3 regions of the Streptomyces sp. NPDC005195 genome follow, and region 1 is predicted to be linked to each of the others. Evidence: riboswitches for the same ligand, from Rfam matches in the RefSeq annotation. Region 1 holds a riboswitch; each other region holds the start of a gene.

What was found. A riboswitch is a leader RNA that binds a small molecule or an ion and turns the genes downstream of it on or off. The one in region 1 is predicted to bind cobalamin.
Region 2: another riboswitch for cobalamin. It lies ahead of ABZV34_RS01755 (ribonucleoside-diphosphate reductase subunit alpha); the one in region 1 lies ahead of ABZV34_RS20615 (cobalamin biosynthesis protein).
Region 3: another riboswitch for cobalamin. It lies ahead of metE (5-methyltetrahydropteroyltriglutamate--homocysteine S-methyltransferase); the one in region 1 lies ahead of ABZV34_RS20615 (cobalamin biosynthesis protein).

What each region holds. Positions count from the first base shown of each region.
Region 1 is NZ_JBEXHZ010000019.1:16,721-22,409, forward strand. Features, by position in the region: gene ABZV34_RS20605 (inorganic phosphate transporter) at 57-1,301, shown strand; gene ABZV34_RS20610 (hypothetical protein) at 1,314-1,538, shown strand; cobalamin riboswitch at 1,747-1,882, shown strand; gene ABZV34_RS20615 (cobalamin biosynthesis protein) at 1,987-2,958, shown strand; gene ABZV34_RS20620 (cobyric acid synthase) at 2,955-4,463, shown strand; gene cobN (cobaltochelatase subunit CobN) at 4,460-5,689, shown strand, end outside.
Region 2 is NZ_JBEXHZ010000001.1:394,312-400,000, forward strand. Features, by position in the region: gene ABZV34_RS01740 (GntR family transcriptional regulator) at 1-36, shown strand, start outside; gene ABZV34_RS01745 (DUF3311 domain-containing protein) at 344-625, shown strand; gene mctP (monocarboxylate uptake permease MctP) at 622-2,232, shown strand; cobalamin riboswitch at 2,410-2,565, shown strand; gene ABZV34_RS01755 (ribonucleoside-diphosphate reductase subunit alpha) at 2,743-5,109, shown strand; gene ABZV34_RS01760 (ribonucleotide-diphosphate reductase subunit beta) at 5,109-5,689, shown strand, end outside.
Region 3 is NZ_JBEXHZ010000012.1:57,675-63,363, forward strand. Features, by position in the region: gene metE (5-methyltetrahydropteroyltriglutamate--homocysteine S-methyltransferase) at 274-2,592, opposite strand; cobalamin riboswitch at 2,769-2,959, opposite strand; gene ABZV34_RS15905 (3-hydroxybutyryl-CoA dehydrogenase) at 3,162-4,031, opposite strand; gene aceB (malate synthase A) at 4,028-5,638, opposite strand.

The DNA of each region.
Region 1 (5,689 bases):
TCACTCAGGTTGCCTACGGTCCACCTGCCACTGACGTCAAGAAGAAGCCTGGGTAAATGGAACACATCACGCTCCTCCTCGGAATCGTGATCGTCACCGCTCTCGTGTTCGATTTCACGAACGGTTTCCACGACACTGCCAACGCGATGGCGACGACCATCTCGACCGGCGCTCTGAAGCCCAAGACGGCGGTGGCCATGTCCGCCGTGCTGAATCTCGTCGGTGCGTTCCTCTCCGTGGAGGTCGCCAAGACGATCTCCGGTGGACTCATCAACGAATCGGGCATACGTACCGAAGTGATCTTCGCGGCGCTCGTCGGCGCCATCCTCTGGAATCTGCTGACCTGGCTCCTGGGCCTGCCCTCCAGTTCCTCCCACGCGCTGTTCGGCGGTCTGATCGGCGCCGCGGTCATGTCGGCCGGCTGGTCGTCGGTGAACGGCTCGACCGTCGTCACCAAGGTGCTGCTCCCCGCGGTCGCCGCGCCCATCGTGGCCGGACTCGCCGCGATGCTGGCCACCCGGCTGACGTACCGGATCAGCGGACGCACCGACCAGCGGGCGACCGCCAAGGGCTACCGCGCCGGGCAGATCGCCTCGGCCGGCCTGGTCTCGCTGGCGCACGGCACGAACGACGCGCAGAAGACGATGGGCATCATCACCCTCGCCCTGGTCACCGGTGGTGTGATCGCCCCCGGCTCGAACCCTCCCACCTGGGTCATCGTCTCGGCCGGTACCGCCATCGCGCTCGGCACCTACCTGGGCGGCTGGCGCATCATCCGCACGATGGGCAAGGGGCTGACCGACCTCGCGCCGCAGCAGGGCTTCGCCGCCCAGACCAGCGCCGCGACGGCCATCCTGGCCTCCTCCCACATCGGCTTCTCCCTCTCCACCACCCAGGTCTGCTCCGGTGCCGTGATGGGCTCGGGCCTCGGCCGCAAGGGCGGTGTCGTCCGCTGGTCGACCGCGACCCGGATGTTCGTCGCCTGGGGCCTGACCCTGCCGGCCGCCGGACTGGCCGGTGCCGCCGCCGAGTTCCTGACCAAGCAGGGCACCTGGGGCATCGTCCTCACCGGCGCGCTGCTGGTCGCCGGCGCCGGCGTCATCCGGACGCTCTCCCGGCGTCAGCCGGTCACCGTCGACAACGTCAACGACGCCGCCGCCGAGCCGGCCGGCATCGTCACCACCGCGATGGCCGCGGTCACCCCGCCGCCCGCGGGCCTCGTCACCGGCGACCTGTCCGGCGATCTGAAGACCACCATCCCGTCCCCGGACGCGGAGCCCACCCGCCCGGCCACGGTGTAAGGACAGAACAGCATGAACATCGACTGGGCAGCCCTCGGCTCCGTCTTCGGAGTCAGCCTCGTGGTCACCGTGGCCCTCGTCGGCCTCTTCACCCTCGGCATCGTCGGCCTCACCAAGCGCGAGTCCGCGTCCGCCCAGGGCGGTTCGGCCACTCTCGCGGTCACCGGCGCGTACGTCTGCTTCGCCGCGTGCGCGGCGGCGGTGGCGTACGGGATCTATCTCATCGTCGGCAAGTGACCGCGCGCCGGTGACGGCGCTGCGGTGACCGTCTCCGGCAAACAGCCTGATACGGGCATCACTTCACGTGGGGTGCGGGACGGATCGCCGTCCCGCACCCCACGCGTATGCCCTCCCGCACCCCCGCGCGCGTCCTGCCCCGGCCCTCGCCATGTGGGCCTTCGCACACTCTCCCCTCGCAGGTCAACGGCAAGTTGACGGGTCCTGCAACCCGTGGTGGACTGCCGGAGCCAAGTACGGCGACAGAAGAGGAAGCCGGTGTGAATCCGGCGCGGTCCCGCCACTGTGACCGGGGAAGGAACTCCCCGGGAGCCAGGAACTCTCCCCGCCGGTCTCGTCGAACCAGGGCGCGGACACCCTGAGTGAGGACATATCGCCATGCGCGGCTGCCCGTTGCGGGTCTTGTTGAGTACGAGGGTTCCACTTCACCCCACGGCGGGCTGACCCCGTGCGTGCCGATCGCGTCTTCGCGTACGGCGCCGCCACCGGCCTCCTCGGCGACCTGCTGCTCGGCGATCCCCGCCGGGGTCACCCGGTCGCCGCGTTCGGGCGGACCGCCGGAGCCGTGGAGCGGATGCTGTGGCGCGACCACCGCGGCTGGGGGGCGCTGCACACCACCGTCTGTGTCGGCGGCGCCGGTGCGCTCGCCGCGCTCGCGGGCCGTGGCGTACGCCGTTCCCCTGCCGCCTCCATCGCCCTGACGGCCGCCGCCACTTGGGCCGTCGTCGGGGGCACCTCCCTCGGGCGCGAGGCGCGGGCGGTCGGTGCCGCGCTCGGCTCCGGTGACGTCGAGGCCGCCCGCGCGCGGCTGCCGCACCTGTGCGGGCGCGACCCCCGGGCACTGGACCACGGCGGCATCGCGCGGGCCGTCGTCGAGTCCGTCGCCGAGAACACCTCCGACGCCGTGGTGGGCGCCCTGGTGTGGGGAGCCGTCGGCGGTGTGCCCGGACTGGTCGCGTTCCGCGCCGTGAACACGCTGGACGCCATGGTCGGGCACAGATCCGCCAGGTACCTGCGCTACGGCTGGGCCTCCGCGCGCCTCGACGACGTCGCGGGCTGGCCGGGAGCACGGCTGACCGCGGCGCTCGCCGCCGTCGCCGGCGACGACCCGCGCGGGGCGGTGCGCGCCTGGCGCGCCGACGCCCACCGGCATCCGAGCCCCAACGCCGGGCCCGTGGAAGCCTCGTTCGCCGGATCACTCGGGGTACGGCTCGGCGGGACCCTCTCGTACGGCGGCCGGGTCGAGCACCGGCCCGTCCTCAACGACGGCGGACGTGCCGTGCGCGTCGGCGACATCGAACGGGCCGTACGGCTGTCGCGGCGCGTCGGCTGGCTCGCCCTCGGCGTGAGTGCCGCGGGGCGGCTGCTGGCCGGGCGGCTGCTCGCCAAGGGACCTCTCACGAAGGGGCGTACGACATGAGTGGCGGTCTCCTCGTCGCCGGAACCACCTCCGACGCCGGCAAGAGCGTCGTGACCGCCGGGATCTGCCGGTGGCTGGTGCGCCAGGGCGTCAAGGTCGCGCCCTTCAAGGCACAGAACATGTCCCTGAACTCCTTCGTGACCCGCGAGGGCGCCGAGATCGGGCGCGCGCAGGCCATGCAGGCACAGGCCGCGCGGGTGGAACCGACCGCGCTCATGAACCCCGTGCTGCTCAAGCCGGGCAGTGACCGGAGCAGTCAGGTCGTGCTCATGGGCAGGCCGGTGGGCGAGATGACGGCCCGCGGCTACCACGGCGGCCGGCAGCGACAGCTCCTGGGCACCGTGCTGGACTGCCTCGCCGAGTTGCGGGGCACGTATGACGCGGTGATCTGTGAGGGGGCCGGCAGTCCTGCCGAGATCAATCTGCGGCGGACCGACATCGTGAACATGGGGATCGCGCGCAACGCGCGGCTGCCCGTGCTCGTCGTCGGCGACATCGACCGCGGCGGCGTGTTCGCCTCGTTCTTCGGGACGGTCGCGCTGCTGTCCCGCGAGGACCAGGAGTTCGTCGCCGGGTTCCTGGTCAACAAGTTCCGTGGCGACGTCAGCCTGTTGGAACCCGGACTCGACATGCTGAAGGGCCTCACCGGACGCCGTACGTACGGGGTCCTGCCCTTCCGACACGGCCTCGGGATCGACGAGGAGGACGGCCTGCGTGTATCGCTTCGGGGTGCCGTGCGGGAGTCCGCGGTCGCCGGGCCCGTCGGCGAGGACGTCCTGCGCGTCGCGGTCTGCGCGGTCCCGCTGATGTCCAACTTCACGGACGTGGACGCGCTGGCCGCCGAACCCGGCGTCGTCGTGCGGTTCGTGGACCGGGCCGCGGAACTCGCCGACGCGGACCTGGTCGTCGTGCCCGGGACCCGGGGCACCGTGAAGGCGCTGGCGTGGCTGCGCGAGCGGGGCCTCGCGGACGCGCTCGCCCGGCGGGCCGCCGAGGGCCGCCCGGTGCTGGGGATCTGTGGCGGCTTCCAGCTCCTCGGGGACCATATCGAGGACGAGGTCGAGTCGCGGGCCGGACATGTCGACGGGCTCGGACTCCTCCCCGTCCGCGTGCGGTTCGCGCGCGAGAAGACCCTCACCCGCCCGGCCGGCGAGGCGCTCGGGGAACACGTCGAGGGGTACGAGATCCATCACGGCGTCGCCGAAGTCACCGGTGGCGAGCCCTTCTTGGACGGGTGCCGGGTGGGTGCCGTCTGGGGTACCCACTGGCACGGCTCGCTGGAGTCGGACGGCTTCCGGCGTGCCTTCCTGCGCGAGGTGGCGGCCGCCGCGGGCCGCCGCTTCGTACCGGCCGCCGACACGTCGTTCGGGGCGCTGCGCGAGGAGCAGCTGGACCGGCTCGGCGATCTGATCGAGGAACACGCGGACACGGACGCGCTGTGGCGGCTCATCGAGTCGGGCGCGCCGCAAGGACTGCCTTTCATTCCACCGGGAGCGCCCGCATGAGCACAGTGTTGTTGTTGTCGACCGCCGACACCGATCTGCTGGCGGCCCGTGCCTCCGGCGCCGCCTACCGGATCGGCAATCCGACCCGCGTGGACGTCACGGACGAACTCCCCGCGCTCGTCGAGGGCGCCGACCTCGCCGTCGTACGGCTCCTCGGCGGCAAGCGGGCCTGGGAGGACGGCCTGGCCTTCCTCAAGGCGTCCGGTGTCCCCACCGTGCTGCTCGGCGGCGAGACCGTCCCCGACGCCGAGCTGATGGCCGATTCGTCGGTACCGGCCGGTGTGGTGGCCGAGGCGCTGCGCTATCTGGTCGAGGGCGGCCCGGAGAACCTCACCGAACTGGCCCGTTTCCTCTCCGACACCGTGCTGCTCACCGGCGAGGGCTTCGAGGAACCGCGCGCGATGCCCGAGTACGGCGTGCACGGCGAGCGTGCCTTCACCGAGGGCCGCCCGACCGTCGGTGTGCTCTTCTACCGCGCCCACCACCTGGCCGGCAACACGGCCTTCGTCGACACCCTGTGCGACGCGATCGAGGCACGTGGCGCCAACGCCCTGGCGGTGTACTGCGGTTCACTGCGCGGCGCCGACAGCGGCCTGTACGAGATCCTCGGCAGGACCGACGCGCTGGTCGCCACCGTGCTCGCGGCGGGCGGCACGCACGCCGCGGAGGCCTCCGCGGGCGGCGACGACGAGGCCTGGGACATCGGCGCGCTGGCCGACCTCGACATCCCCGTGCTCCAGGGACTCTGTCTGACCTCGTCGAAGCGCGCCTGGGACGAGTCGGACGCCGCCCTCTCCCCCATGGACGCGGCGATGCAGGTCGCCATCCCGGAGTTCGACGGGCGGCTCATCACCGTGCCGTTCTCCTTCAAGGAGCAGGGCCCCGACGACGTCCCGGTGTACGTGGCCGATCCCGAACGGGCCGCGCGCGTCGCCGGAATCGCCGTACGGCACGCCCGGTTGAAGCACAAGCCGAACGCGGAGAAGAAGCTCGCGCTCGTCTTCACCGCCTATCCGACCAAGCACTCACGGGTCGGCAACGCGGTGGGCCTCGACACGCCCGCCTCCGCCGTACGGGTGCTGGACGCGCTGCGGGACGCCGGGTACTCCCTCACCGAATACCCGGACAACGGCGACGAGTTGATCCACCGTCTCATCGCCGCCGGCGGCCACGACGTCGAGTGGCTCACCGAGGAGCAACTCGCCTCCGCACCGGCGCGGGTGCCG
Region 2 (5,689 bases), on a different contig from region 1:
AAGTTCGTGGCCAGGCTCAAGCGTCCGCAGGACTGACACACCGGTATCCCGAGGTCCGGGGTGACCGGCGGTCCCCCGCGGCCCCCGCGGTACCACTTCGCCTTCACGTTCGAGGCACGGTCCGGGCCGAGGCACGGCGGGAGCGGTACGCGACGCGGCCGGCCCCGCTCCGGGCCGTCGGGGCAACGCTCTGCCCGGTAAGGGAGTTCACCGGCCGGCCCGCCCGCGCTCCCGCACACCAACCCTCCACATCCACCGCCGGGGATGGGGTTCCATAAAGCGGAACCGTCGCCTAGATTTCCTGCGCATTGCACAGGTGACCAGCGAGGGGACGGAGCCGCCCATGTCAGACGTGCCGGAAACGAAACCACCGGTGGTGACACCGGACCGGGCGGTGACACCGCTCCGCGTGGTGATCGCCCTCTGCCTGATCGCCCCGTTCGTGGCCATGCTGTGGGTCGGCTCGTACGCGAAGGTCGACCCCGCCTTCATCGGCATCCCCTTCTTCTACTGGTACCAGATGCTGTGGGTGCTCCTCTCGACCGCGCTCACCGTGACCGCGTACCAGCTGTGGCAGCGTGACCAGCGCGCCCGTGCGATCACGAAGGGCGGGGTGGACGCATGAACGACGGCGTGAACGGCGTGGCACTCACCGTCTTCATCATCTTCTTCGTGGCCGTCACGGCCATGGGTTTCCTGGCCGCGCGCTGGCGCAAGGCCGACAACGAGCACAGCCTCGACGAATGGGGCCTGGGCGGACGGTCGTTCGGCACCTGGGTCACCTGGTTCCTGCTCGGCGGCGACCTCTACACGGCGTACACCTTCGTCGCCGTACCGGCCGCGATCTACGCGGCGGGCGCGGCCGGCTTCTTCGCCGTGCCGTACACGATCCTGGTCTACCCGCTGGTCTTCACGTTCCTGCCCCGCCTGTGGTCCGTCTCCCACAAGCACGGCTATGTGACGACGTCGGACTTCGTACGCGGCCGCTTCGGCTCCAAGGGTCTGTCCCTCGCCGTGGCCGTCACCGGCATCCTCGCGACCATGCCGTACATCGCGCTCCAACTGGTCGGCATCCAGGCCGTGCTGGACGTCATGGGCGTCGGCGGCGGCGAGAACACGAACTGGTTCGTCAAGGACCTCCCGCTCCTCATCGCCTTCGGCGTACTGGCCGCGTACACCTACTCCTCGGGCCTGCGCGCCCCCGCCCTGATCGCGTTCGTGAAGGACACCCTGATCTACATCGTGATCGCGGTGGCCATCATCTACATCCCGATCAAGCTGGGCGGGTTCGACGAGATCTTCCACTCGGCGAGCGAGAAGTACGCCGCGGCCGGAGCGGGCGGGATCGTACCGCCCCAGGCCGGGCAGTGGACCTACGCCACCCTGGCGCTCGGCTCCGCGCTCGCCCTGTTCATGTACCCGCACTCGATCACCGCGACGCTGTCCAGCCGCAGCCGTGAGGTGATCCGGCGCAACACCACGATCCTGCCGCTCTACTCCCTGATGCTGGGCCTGCTCGCCCTGCTCGGCTTCATGGCGATCGCGGCCGGGGTGAAGGTCACCAACGGCCAGCTCGCCATCCCGCAGCTCTTCGAGGACATGTTCCCGGACTGGTTCGCGGGGGTGGCCTTCGCCGCGATCGGCATCGGAGCCCTCGTCCCCGCGGCCATCATGTCCATCGCGGCCGCGAACCTCTTCACCCGCAACATCTACCGGGACTTCATCAAGCCGGACGCGACCCCGCAGCAGGAGACGAAGGTCTCCAAGCTGGTCTCGCTCCTGGTGAAGGTGGGCGCGCTGGTCTTCGTCCTGACGATGGACAAGACCGTCGCCATCAACTTCCAGCTCCTGGGCGGCATCTGGATCCTGCAGACCTTCCCGGCCCTGGTCGGCGGTCTGTTCACGCGCTGGTTCCACCGCTGGGCGCTGCTCGGCGGCTGGGCGGTCGGCATGCTCTACGGCACGCTCGCCGCCTACGGGGTCGCCTCACCGACGCAGGCGCACTTCGGTGGCAGCTCGAAGGAGATCCCGGGGATCGGGGAGATCGGCTACATCGGTCTGACGGCGTTCGTCCTGAACGTGGTGGTCTCCGTCGTCCTCACCTTCGCCCTGCGGGCGTTCAAGGCGCCCGAGGGCGTGGACGAGACGTCACCGGAGGACTACACGGTGGACGCCGGCGACACGGGGGTCCAGGTCGAGCTGCCCCCGGCCACGGCGGAGGCGGGCCACTAGGCCGTAAGCGGGGAAGGCGACAGCGCGCTGCGGGCCGTCGGAGGGACATCCGGCGGCCCGTCGCCGTCCCCCGGAGGCACGCCTCCGGCACCCCTGCGGCCTCTCCCTCCTCACCTGCGAGTTGACTCTCAGCCACACTCCGTAGCGCCCTCCGAAGCCGACACGGCACAACATGTGGGGGTGCTTCCTCAGCCCGGCACTAGATGTATGCTCATGCTCGCTGTCGTCGCAGGGGAATCCGGTGCGAATCCGGAACTGTCCCGCAACGGTGTACTTGTGCGCATTCGCGCACGGGCTTCAGTCCGAGGACCTGCCGACAGCGTGCCCCGGCCAGCCGGCCGGGCGCCGACGACGTCCGAGCCTCGTGGAATGGGCCGGTGGACGCACGCGTACCCGTAACGGAGTCGCGTGTCCCGCTGCCCTCCGCCAGGCCCCGTGCCGAGCGAGGGAGAGCCCCAAGTGACCATCGCGCCAGCCGACCCGGTTGCAGTTTCCGCCCAGAAGGCCCCGGTGGAAACGGAGTCCGCGCAGCGGTCCCCGGTGGAGACGGACGGTCCCGGTACCACGCTGCTGCGTACCCTGACCGACTTCACCGCCGACCTCCCCGGCGCCGACCCCGGCCGGGTCGCCGCCGCCGCGCTGCGTGGCCGGTCCACGCGCGCGGACGACGCGGAGCTGCGCGAGCTGGCCACCGAGGCGGCCGCCGGCCTCATCTCCGAGGACCCCGCGTACTCGCGGCTGGCCGCCAGGCTGCTGACGGTCGGCATCACGGAGGAGGCCGCCTCGCAGGGCGTCACGACGTTCTCCGAGTCCATCACCACGGGCCGGCGCGAAGGTCTGATCGCCGACCGCACGGCCGACTTCGTCGACCTGTACGCGGCCCGCCTGGACGCGCTGATCGACACCGCGGGCGACGACCGCTTCGGCTACTTCGGCCTGCGCACCCTGCACAGCCGCTACCTGCTCCGGCACCCGATCACCCGCAAGGTCATCGAGACCCCCCAGCACTTCATGCTCCGGGTGGCGTCCGGCCTCGCGGAGGACGACACGGCCCGGTCCGTCGACGAAGTGGCCGCGCTCTACGGCCTGATGAGCCGCCTGGACTACCTCCCCTCCTCCCCCACGCTCTTCAACTCCGGTACGCGGCACCCGCAGATGTCGTCCTGCTACCTCCTCGACTCCCCGCTGGACGAGCTGGACTCCATCTACGACCGCTACCACCAGGTCGCGCGCCTGTCGAAGCACGCGGGCGGCATCGGGCTGTCCTACTCCCGCATCCGCTCCCGCGGTTCACTGATCCGCGGCACGAACGGGCACTCCAACGGCATCGTCCCGTTCCTGAAGACCCTCGACGCCTCGGTCGCCGCGGTGAACCAGGGCGGCCGGCGCAAGGGCGCCGCCGCGGTCTACCTGGAGACCTGGCACTCCGACATCGAGGAGTTCCTGGAGCTGCGTGACAACACCGGTGAGGACGCCCGCCGTACGCACAACCTGAACCTCGCGCACTGGATCCCGGACGAGTTCATGCGCCGGGTCGACGCCGACGCGCAGTGGTCCCTGTTCTCCCCCTCGGACGTGCCCGAGCTGGTCGACCTGTGGGGCGCGGAGTTCGACGCGGCGTACCGTGCGGCGGAGGCGAAGGGCCTGGCGAAGAAGACCATCCCGGCCCGCGATCTCTACGGCCGCATGATGCGCACCCTGGCGCAGACCGGCAATGGCTGGATGACGTTCAAGGACGCCGCCAACCGCACGGCCAACCAGACGGCGGAGCCGGGCCACACCGTGCACTCCTCGAACCTGTGCACCGAGATCCTGGAGGTCACGGACGACGGGGAGACGGCCGTCTGCAACCTCGGCTCGGTCAACCTCGGCGCGTTCGTCGACACGACGACCGGCGGCCTCGACTGGGAGCGTCTGGACGAGACGGTCCGCACCGCCGTCACCTTCCTCGACCGCGTCGTCGACATCAACTTCTACCCGACCGAGCAGGCGGGCCGGTCGAACGCCAAGTGGCGCCCCGTCGGCCTCGGCGCGATGGGCCTCCAGGACGTCTTCTTCAAGCTGCGTCTGCCCTTCGACTCGCCCGCCGCCCGCGCGCTCTCCACCCGCATCGCCGAGCGCATCATGCTCGCCGCCTACGAGGCCTCGGCCGACCTCGCCGAGCGCAACGGCCCGCTGCCGGCCTGGGAGAAGACCCGTACCGCCCGCGGTGTGCTGCACCCCGACCACTTCGCCGTCGAGCTGAACTGGCCGGAGCGCTGGGCGGCGCTGCGGGAGCGCATCGCCGCGGTCGGCATGCGCAACTCGCTCCTGCTCGCCATCGCGCCCACCGCGACGATCGCGTCCATCGCGGGCGTGTACGAGTGCATCGAGCCGCAGGTCTCGAACCTCTTCAAGCGCGAGACGCTCTCCGGTGAGTTCCTCCAGGTCAACTCCTACCTGGTGGCCGAGCTGAAGAAGCTCGGGGTGTGGGACGCGCAGACCCGGGAGGCGCTGCGCGAGTCGAACGGCTCGGTGCAGGGCTTCACATGGGTGCCGCAGGACGTCCGCGACCTGTACCGCACGGCGTGGGAGATCCCGCAGCGCGGCCTCATCGACATGGCCGCGGCCCGTACTCCGTTCCTGGACCAGGCCCAGTCGCTGAACCTCTTCCTGGAGACGCCGACCATCGGCAAGCTCTCCTCGATGTACGCGTACGCCTGGAAGTCGGGCCTGAAGACGACGTACTACCTGCGCTCGCGCCCCGCGACCCGCATCGCCCGTGCCGCCCAGGCGCAGGCCCGGCCCGAGAAGACGATCCCCCTCCAGCAGGTCGCCGACCCCGACGCCGTCGCCTGCTCCCTTGAGAACCCCGAGTCCTGCGAGGCCTGCCAGTGATGTCCACCCCGAACAGCGAGAAGAACCTGCTCGACCCGGGTTTCGAACTCACCCTGCGCCCCATGCGCTACCCGGACTTCTACGAGCGCTACCGGGACGCCATCAAGAACACCTGGACCGTCGAGGAGGTCGACCTCCACTCGGACGTCGCCGACCTGGCGAAGCTGTCGCAGGGCGAGCAGCACATGATCGGCCGGCTGGTCGCGTTCTTCGCGACGGGCGACTCGATCGTGTCGAACAACCTCGTCCTGACGCTGTACAAGCACATCAACTCCCCGGAGGCGCGCCTCTATCTCTCGCGCCAGCTGTTCGAGGAGGCCGTGCACGTCCAGTTCTACCTGACCCTGCTGGACACCTATCTGCCCGACCCGGAGGACAGGACGGCGGCCTTCGCGGCCGTCGAGAACATCCCCTCCATCCGGGAGAAGGCCGAGTTCTGCTTCAGGTGGATGGACTCGGTGGAGAAGCTGGACCGCCTGGAGACCCAGGCCGACCGGCGCCGCTTCCTGCTGAACCTCATCTGCTTCGCCGCGTGCATCGAGGGCCTCTTCTTCTACGGAGCCTTCGCCTACGTCTACTG
Region 3 (5,689 bases), on a different contig from region 1:
CGGGTGGCTTCTCGAGGAACTCGGTCATCGCGACGAGGGGCCGCCCGCAGGGACCGCAGCCCCGCGCCCTGGCCGCCGAGCCGGCGCCGTGTCGCGTCGGGACTTCCGAAGCCGCGCGGGGACAGCGCGGCCATCGGCTCGCCGTTCACGACGCCGTGCGCGGCTGTCGCTTCATGGTCAGTGCCTCCTTGTGGTGCGGCGCCTCGTGGTGCGGCGGGCCACCGGCGGGCTGGGAGAGCGCCAGCCGCGGTCTCCCAGCCCGCCGTACGGGGATCAGGGAGCGGACAGCTCCGCGCGAACCGTCAGGGCGGCGGTGACCAGACTCTCCAGCGAGGCACGGGTCTCGGGCCAGGCGCGGGTCTTCAGGCCGCAGTCGGGGTTGACCCACAGGCGTTCGGCGGGGATGGCCTCGAGTCCGGTGCGCAGCAGTCGGGCGGCTTCGTCGGCGCTGGGTACGCGGGGTGAGTGGATGTCGTAGACGCCGGGTCCGGCCTCGCGCGGGTAGCCGTGGGCGGCGAGTTCGCGGGCGACCTGCATGTGGGAGCGGGCGGCTTCCAGGCTGATGACGTCCGCGTCGAGGTCGTCGATGGCCTGCACGATGTCACCGAACTCGGCGTAGCACATGTGGGTGTGGATCTGGGTGTCCGGGCGTACGCCGCCGGTGGTGAGCCGGAAGGCCTGGGTGGCCCAGTCCAGGTAGGCGGGGCGGTCGGCGGCGCGCAGGGGCAGGGTCTCGCGCAGCGCGGGTTCGTCGACCTGGATGACCGAGGTACCCGCGCTCTCCAGGTCGTCGACCTCGTCGCGCAGGGCGAGGGCGACCTGGCGGGCGGTGTCGGCGAGGGGCTGGTCGTCGCGGACGAAGGACCAGGCGAGCATGGTGACGGGTCCGGTGAGCATGCCCTTGACGGGTTTGGTGGTGAGCGACTGGGCGTAAGTGGTCCAGCGCACGGTCATGGGTTCGGGCCGCGAGATGTCGCCGGCCAGGATCGGCGGGCGGACGTAGCGGGTGCCGTAGGACTGGACCCATCCGTGCTGGGTGGCGAGGTAGCCCGTGAGCTGTTCGGCGAAGTACTGCACCATGTCGTTGCGTTCGGCTTCGCCGTGCACGAGGACGTCGATGCCGGTCTTCTCCTGGAAGGAGATCACCTCGCCGATCTCCGCCCTGACGCGTTTCTCGTATCCGGCGACGTCGATCCGGCCGGTGCGCAGTTCGGCTCGTGCGGTGCGCAGTTCGGCGGTCTGCGGGAAGGAGCCGATGGTGGTGGTCGGCAGGAGGGGGAGACGCAGGTGCGCGCGCTGGGCGGTGGCGCGCTGGGTGTACGGCTGGGAGCGGCGGGCGTCGGTGTCCGTCACGGCGGTGGTGCGGGCGCGTACCGCCGGATCGTGGGTGATCGCGGAGGCTGCCCGGGAGGCGAGACCGGCGCGGTTGGCGGCCAGTTCGGCGGCGATGGCGTCGGTGCCCTGGCCGAGGCCCTTGGCGAGCGTGGCGATCTCGGTCGTCTTCTGGCGGGCGAAGGCGAGCCAGCGCAGGATCCGCGGGTCGATGTCCCGTTCCGCGGACGCGTCGAGCGGGACGTGGAGCAGGGAGCAGGAGGCGGCCACGTCGACGCGGTCGGCCAGTCCGAGCAGAGTGCCGAGGGTGCTGAGGGACTTCTCCAGGTCGTTGACCCAGATGTTGCGGCCGTCGACGACACCGGCGACGAGGCGCTTTCCGGGCAGTCCGCCCACGCCCGCGAGCGCGTCCAGATGGGCGGAGGCCGACTCCGTGAAGTCCAGGGCGAGTCCCTCGACGGGGGCCTTGGCGAGGACGGGCAGGGCGTCGCCGAGGCGGCCGAAGTACGAGGCGACCAGCAGCTTCGGCCGGTCGGCGAGCCCTCCCAGTTCGCGGTAGGAACGCTCAGTCGCCTTCAGCTCGGCGGGGGTGCGGTCCTGGACCAGAGCCGGTTCGTCGAGTTGGATCCACTCGGCGCCTGCCGCGCGCAGGTCTGCGAGTACTTGGGCGTAGACGGGCAGCAGCCGGTCCAGCAGGGTCAGCGGTTCGAAGTCCGCGCCGACTCCGGGCGCCGGCTTGGCCAGCAGGAGATAGGTGACCGGCCCGACGAGGACGGGCCGGGGCGTGAGGCCGAGGGCGAGTGCTTCACCGAGCTCGGCGACCTGCTTGGCGGAGTCGGCCGTGAAGACGGTGTCGGGTCCCAACTCGGGGACCAGATAGTGGTAGTTGGTATCGAACCACTTGGTCATCTCCAGGGGCGCCACGTCCTGGGTGCCGCGCGCCATCGCGAAGTACCCGTCGAGCGGGTCGGCTTCGACGGCGGCGCGGTGGCGCTCGGGGATCGCGCCGACCATGACACTGGTGTCGAGGACGTGGTCGTAGTACGAGAAGTCGCCGGTGGGTACCTCGTGGATGCCGGCCTCCGCCAGGCTCCGCCAGTTGTCGCGGCGCAGATCAGCGGCCGTGGCCCGGAGAGCGTGGGCGTCGGCGCGGCCCTTCCAGTAGCCCTCGACCGCCTTCTTCAGTTCCCGGTGCTGGCCCTGGCGGGGGTAGCCGTACACGGTGGCCCGTGCTGCCGCGGCTGCGGACTTCGCTGTCACGGAAATCTCCTTCGCGAGATATCTCCCTGGGATCCCGGGACGGGACGCGGACGCGAAGGGGTGACGAACCAGACGGAGAAACCCCGCGCGGCACAGCGCGGTCGTCCGCCTGACATGTACGCCGACCCGCCCACGGGGTCACCGGGATGTCCGCGCACGAGGGCTCGCACGCGGGCAACGGGCAGGTCTTCGGACTCGCGAGCACGTTCTCCGAAGAGAGAACACCTACTGGCCGTCGCTTCCCAGGCCCGGTCGGGCCCAGTGCGTATGACGGCGGTCGTTCCCGCTCACCGCTGCGGGGCAGTCCCGGATTCCCACCGGGTTCCCTCTTACGACGCATCCCGCCTGGCGGACGGGGCGAACCAGCTGCACCGGCCACCCTACGGGGCGCACGCCCCGTCCGGCGGATCACGTCCGGCATTCGGGCGGTGAACCGGGACCCGCGCCCGGGGACGCGCCGGGGCGGGAAGCGCCGTACTCGGGCTTCCCGCCCCTCCTCGGTGAACAGCCGCCGGACCCTCGACCGGCGGTGCGGTCCGGGCCCCTCAGCCCGGATCGCGCCAGGATGCTCAGTCCTGGCCGTAGGTGTGGAACCCCCGGCCGGCCTTGCGGCCCAGCAGCCCCGCCTGCACCATCCGTTGGAGCAGTGGAGGCGGGGCGTAGAGGGGTTCCCTGAACTCGTCGTAGAGGGACTCGGCGATGGAGGCGACGGTGTCCAGGCCGATCAGGTCCGCCAGCCTCAGCGGCCCCATGGGGTGCGCGCAGCCCAGTTCCATCCCGGTGTCGATGTCGGCCGCCGTGGCGAACCCGGACTCCGCCATCCGGACCGCGGCCAGCAGATACGGCACGAGCAGGGCGTTGACGACGAAGCCCGCCCGGTCCTGGGAGCGGATGACCGTCTTGCCGAGAGTGCCGGTGGCGAAGGCCTCCACGGCGGCGACGGTCTCCGTTGCCGTGTGCAGGGAGGTCACGATCTCCACCAGCGGCAGTACGGGCACGGGGTTGAAGAAGTGCAGCCCCACCACCCGGTCGGCGCGGCTCGTGGCCATCCCGAGGCGCATCACGGGGAAGGAGGAGGTGTTGGTCGCCAGGACGGCCGCGGGATCCTCGACGATCTTGTCGAGCGCGGTGAACACCTCGGTCTTGGCGTCGGCGTCCTCGATGACGGCCTCGACGACGAGCTGCCGGTCGGCGAGGTCTTCCAGGCTGGCGGTGAAGACCAGGTGAGCGAGGGCGTCCCGGGCCGCCGCAGGCTCCAGCCTGCCCCGCTGTACGGCACGGTCCAGAGAGGCCGTCACCTGGTCCCGCGCCCCGCGCGCGGCCATGGCGTCGGCTTCGCAGACCACCGTGTCGAGCCCGGCTCGCGCGCAGACTTCGGCGATGCCGGCGCCCATCCGGCCGCCGCCGACCACGCCCACGCGCCGGACGGTCGCGCTCATGAGCGGGGCTCCGCGTGACGCACGAGGTTGCGGGTGTAGGCGTCGGGAGTGAAGAAGAGCGGCAACTCGCCCTGGAGCGCAGTGCGTTCGAAGAGGGAGCGGACCTCGTCGAGGGGTGCCCACGGGTACTCGGCTCCGAGTGCGGCGAGTTCGTCGTCGAGCAGCAGCTGTACGGTCTCCCGCTCGACGACCCGGTGCCGTAGCCACTGCCAGATCTGCACGCGGGCGATCTCGGCGGTCGCCGCGTCCTCCATGAGGCCGTCCAGGGCGACGGCTCCCTGTCCACGCAGCCAGGCGGCGAAGTACCGGAGGGTGACAGCGATGTTGGTACGCACGCCGTCCGCCGTGGGCGGCCCGCTGATCCGGCGCACCGACAGCAGGTCCGCGGCGGTGACGTCGACGTCGTCGCGCGTCCGGTCGATCTGGTGGGGCCGCTCGCCGAGGACGTCGCCGAAGACCTCGCGGCACACCGGGACAAGTCCGGGGTGGGCGACCCAGGAGCCGTCGAAGCCGTCCTCGGCCTCGCGCTCCTTGTCGAGCCGGACCTCGGCGAGCGCCGACTCGTGGGCGGCCGGGTCCTCGCTCGGCACCTGCGCGGCCATGCCGCCGATGGCATGGGCGCCCCGCCGGTGGCAGGTGCGCACGAGCAGTTCGGTGTACGCCCGCATGAAGGACGCGGTCATGGTGACCTTCGCCCGGTCGGGCAGGAGGAAGTCGGTGCGGTGGCCGAAGGTCTTGATGAGGCTGAACAGGTAGTCCCAGCGGCCCGCGTTGAGGCCGGCGCTGTGCTCCCGCAGCTCGTAGAGGATCTCCTCCATCTCGAAGGCGGCGGTGATCGTCTCGATCAGGACGGTGGCCCGGACGGTTCCCCGGGGGATGCCCAGCAGCGCCTGCGCGGTGACGAAGATGTCGTTCCACAGGCGGGCCTCGTACCGGTTCTCCAGCTTCGGCAGGTAGAAGTAGGGGCCGTACCCGGCGTCGATCTGCCGCTGCGCGCAGTGGAAGAAGTACAGGCCGAAGTCGACGAGGGCCGCGGGCACCGGCCCGCCGTCGAACTCCAGGTGCTCCTCGTCGAGGTGCCAGCCGCGCGGCCGGACGACGAGGGTGGCGAGCCGGCCGTGGTCGGCCGGCCGGTATTCCCTGCCGTCGTCGGTGGTGAAGTCGATGCGGCGGCCGATGGCGTCGAGCAGGGTGAGCTGGCCACCGATCAGGTTGTCCCACGTGGGCGCCGTGGCGTCCTCGAAGTCCGCCATCCACACCCTGGCACCGGAGTTGAGCGCGTTGACCGCCATACGGCGGTCCGGCGGTCCGGTGATCTCCACACGGCGGTCGGTCAGACCGGGCGCGGCCGGCGCGACGCGCCAGGAGGGATCGGCGCGGACCGCGGAGGTGGCGACGGGGAAGTCGAGCGGGGATCCACCGGCCAGGCGCAGGGCCTGCCTGCGGCGCTCCTTCATCAGGTCCCGGCGTCGCCCGGCGAAGGCGGCGGCGAGGTGGCCGACGAAGTCCAGGGCCGCGGGCGTGAGGATCTCGTCGTGGCGGTCGCCCGGTGCCGCGAGGACGCGGACGCGGTGTGTCAGTGCTGTGGTGGACGTCGGACTCTCCAGGGGGAGGAGGGAGCGGGGGTCGGACGGGGACGGGTCGTACGACCCCCGCTC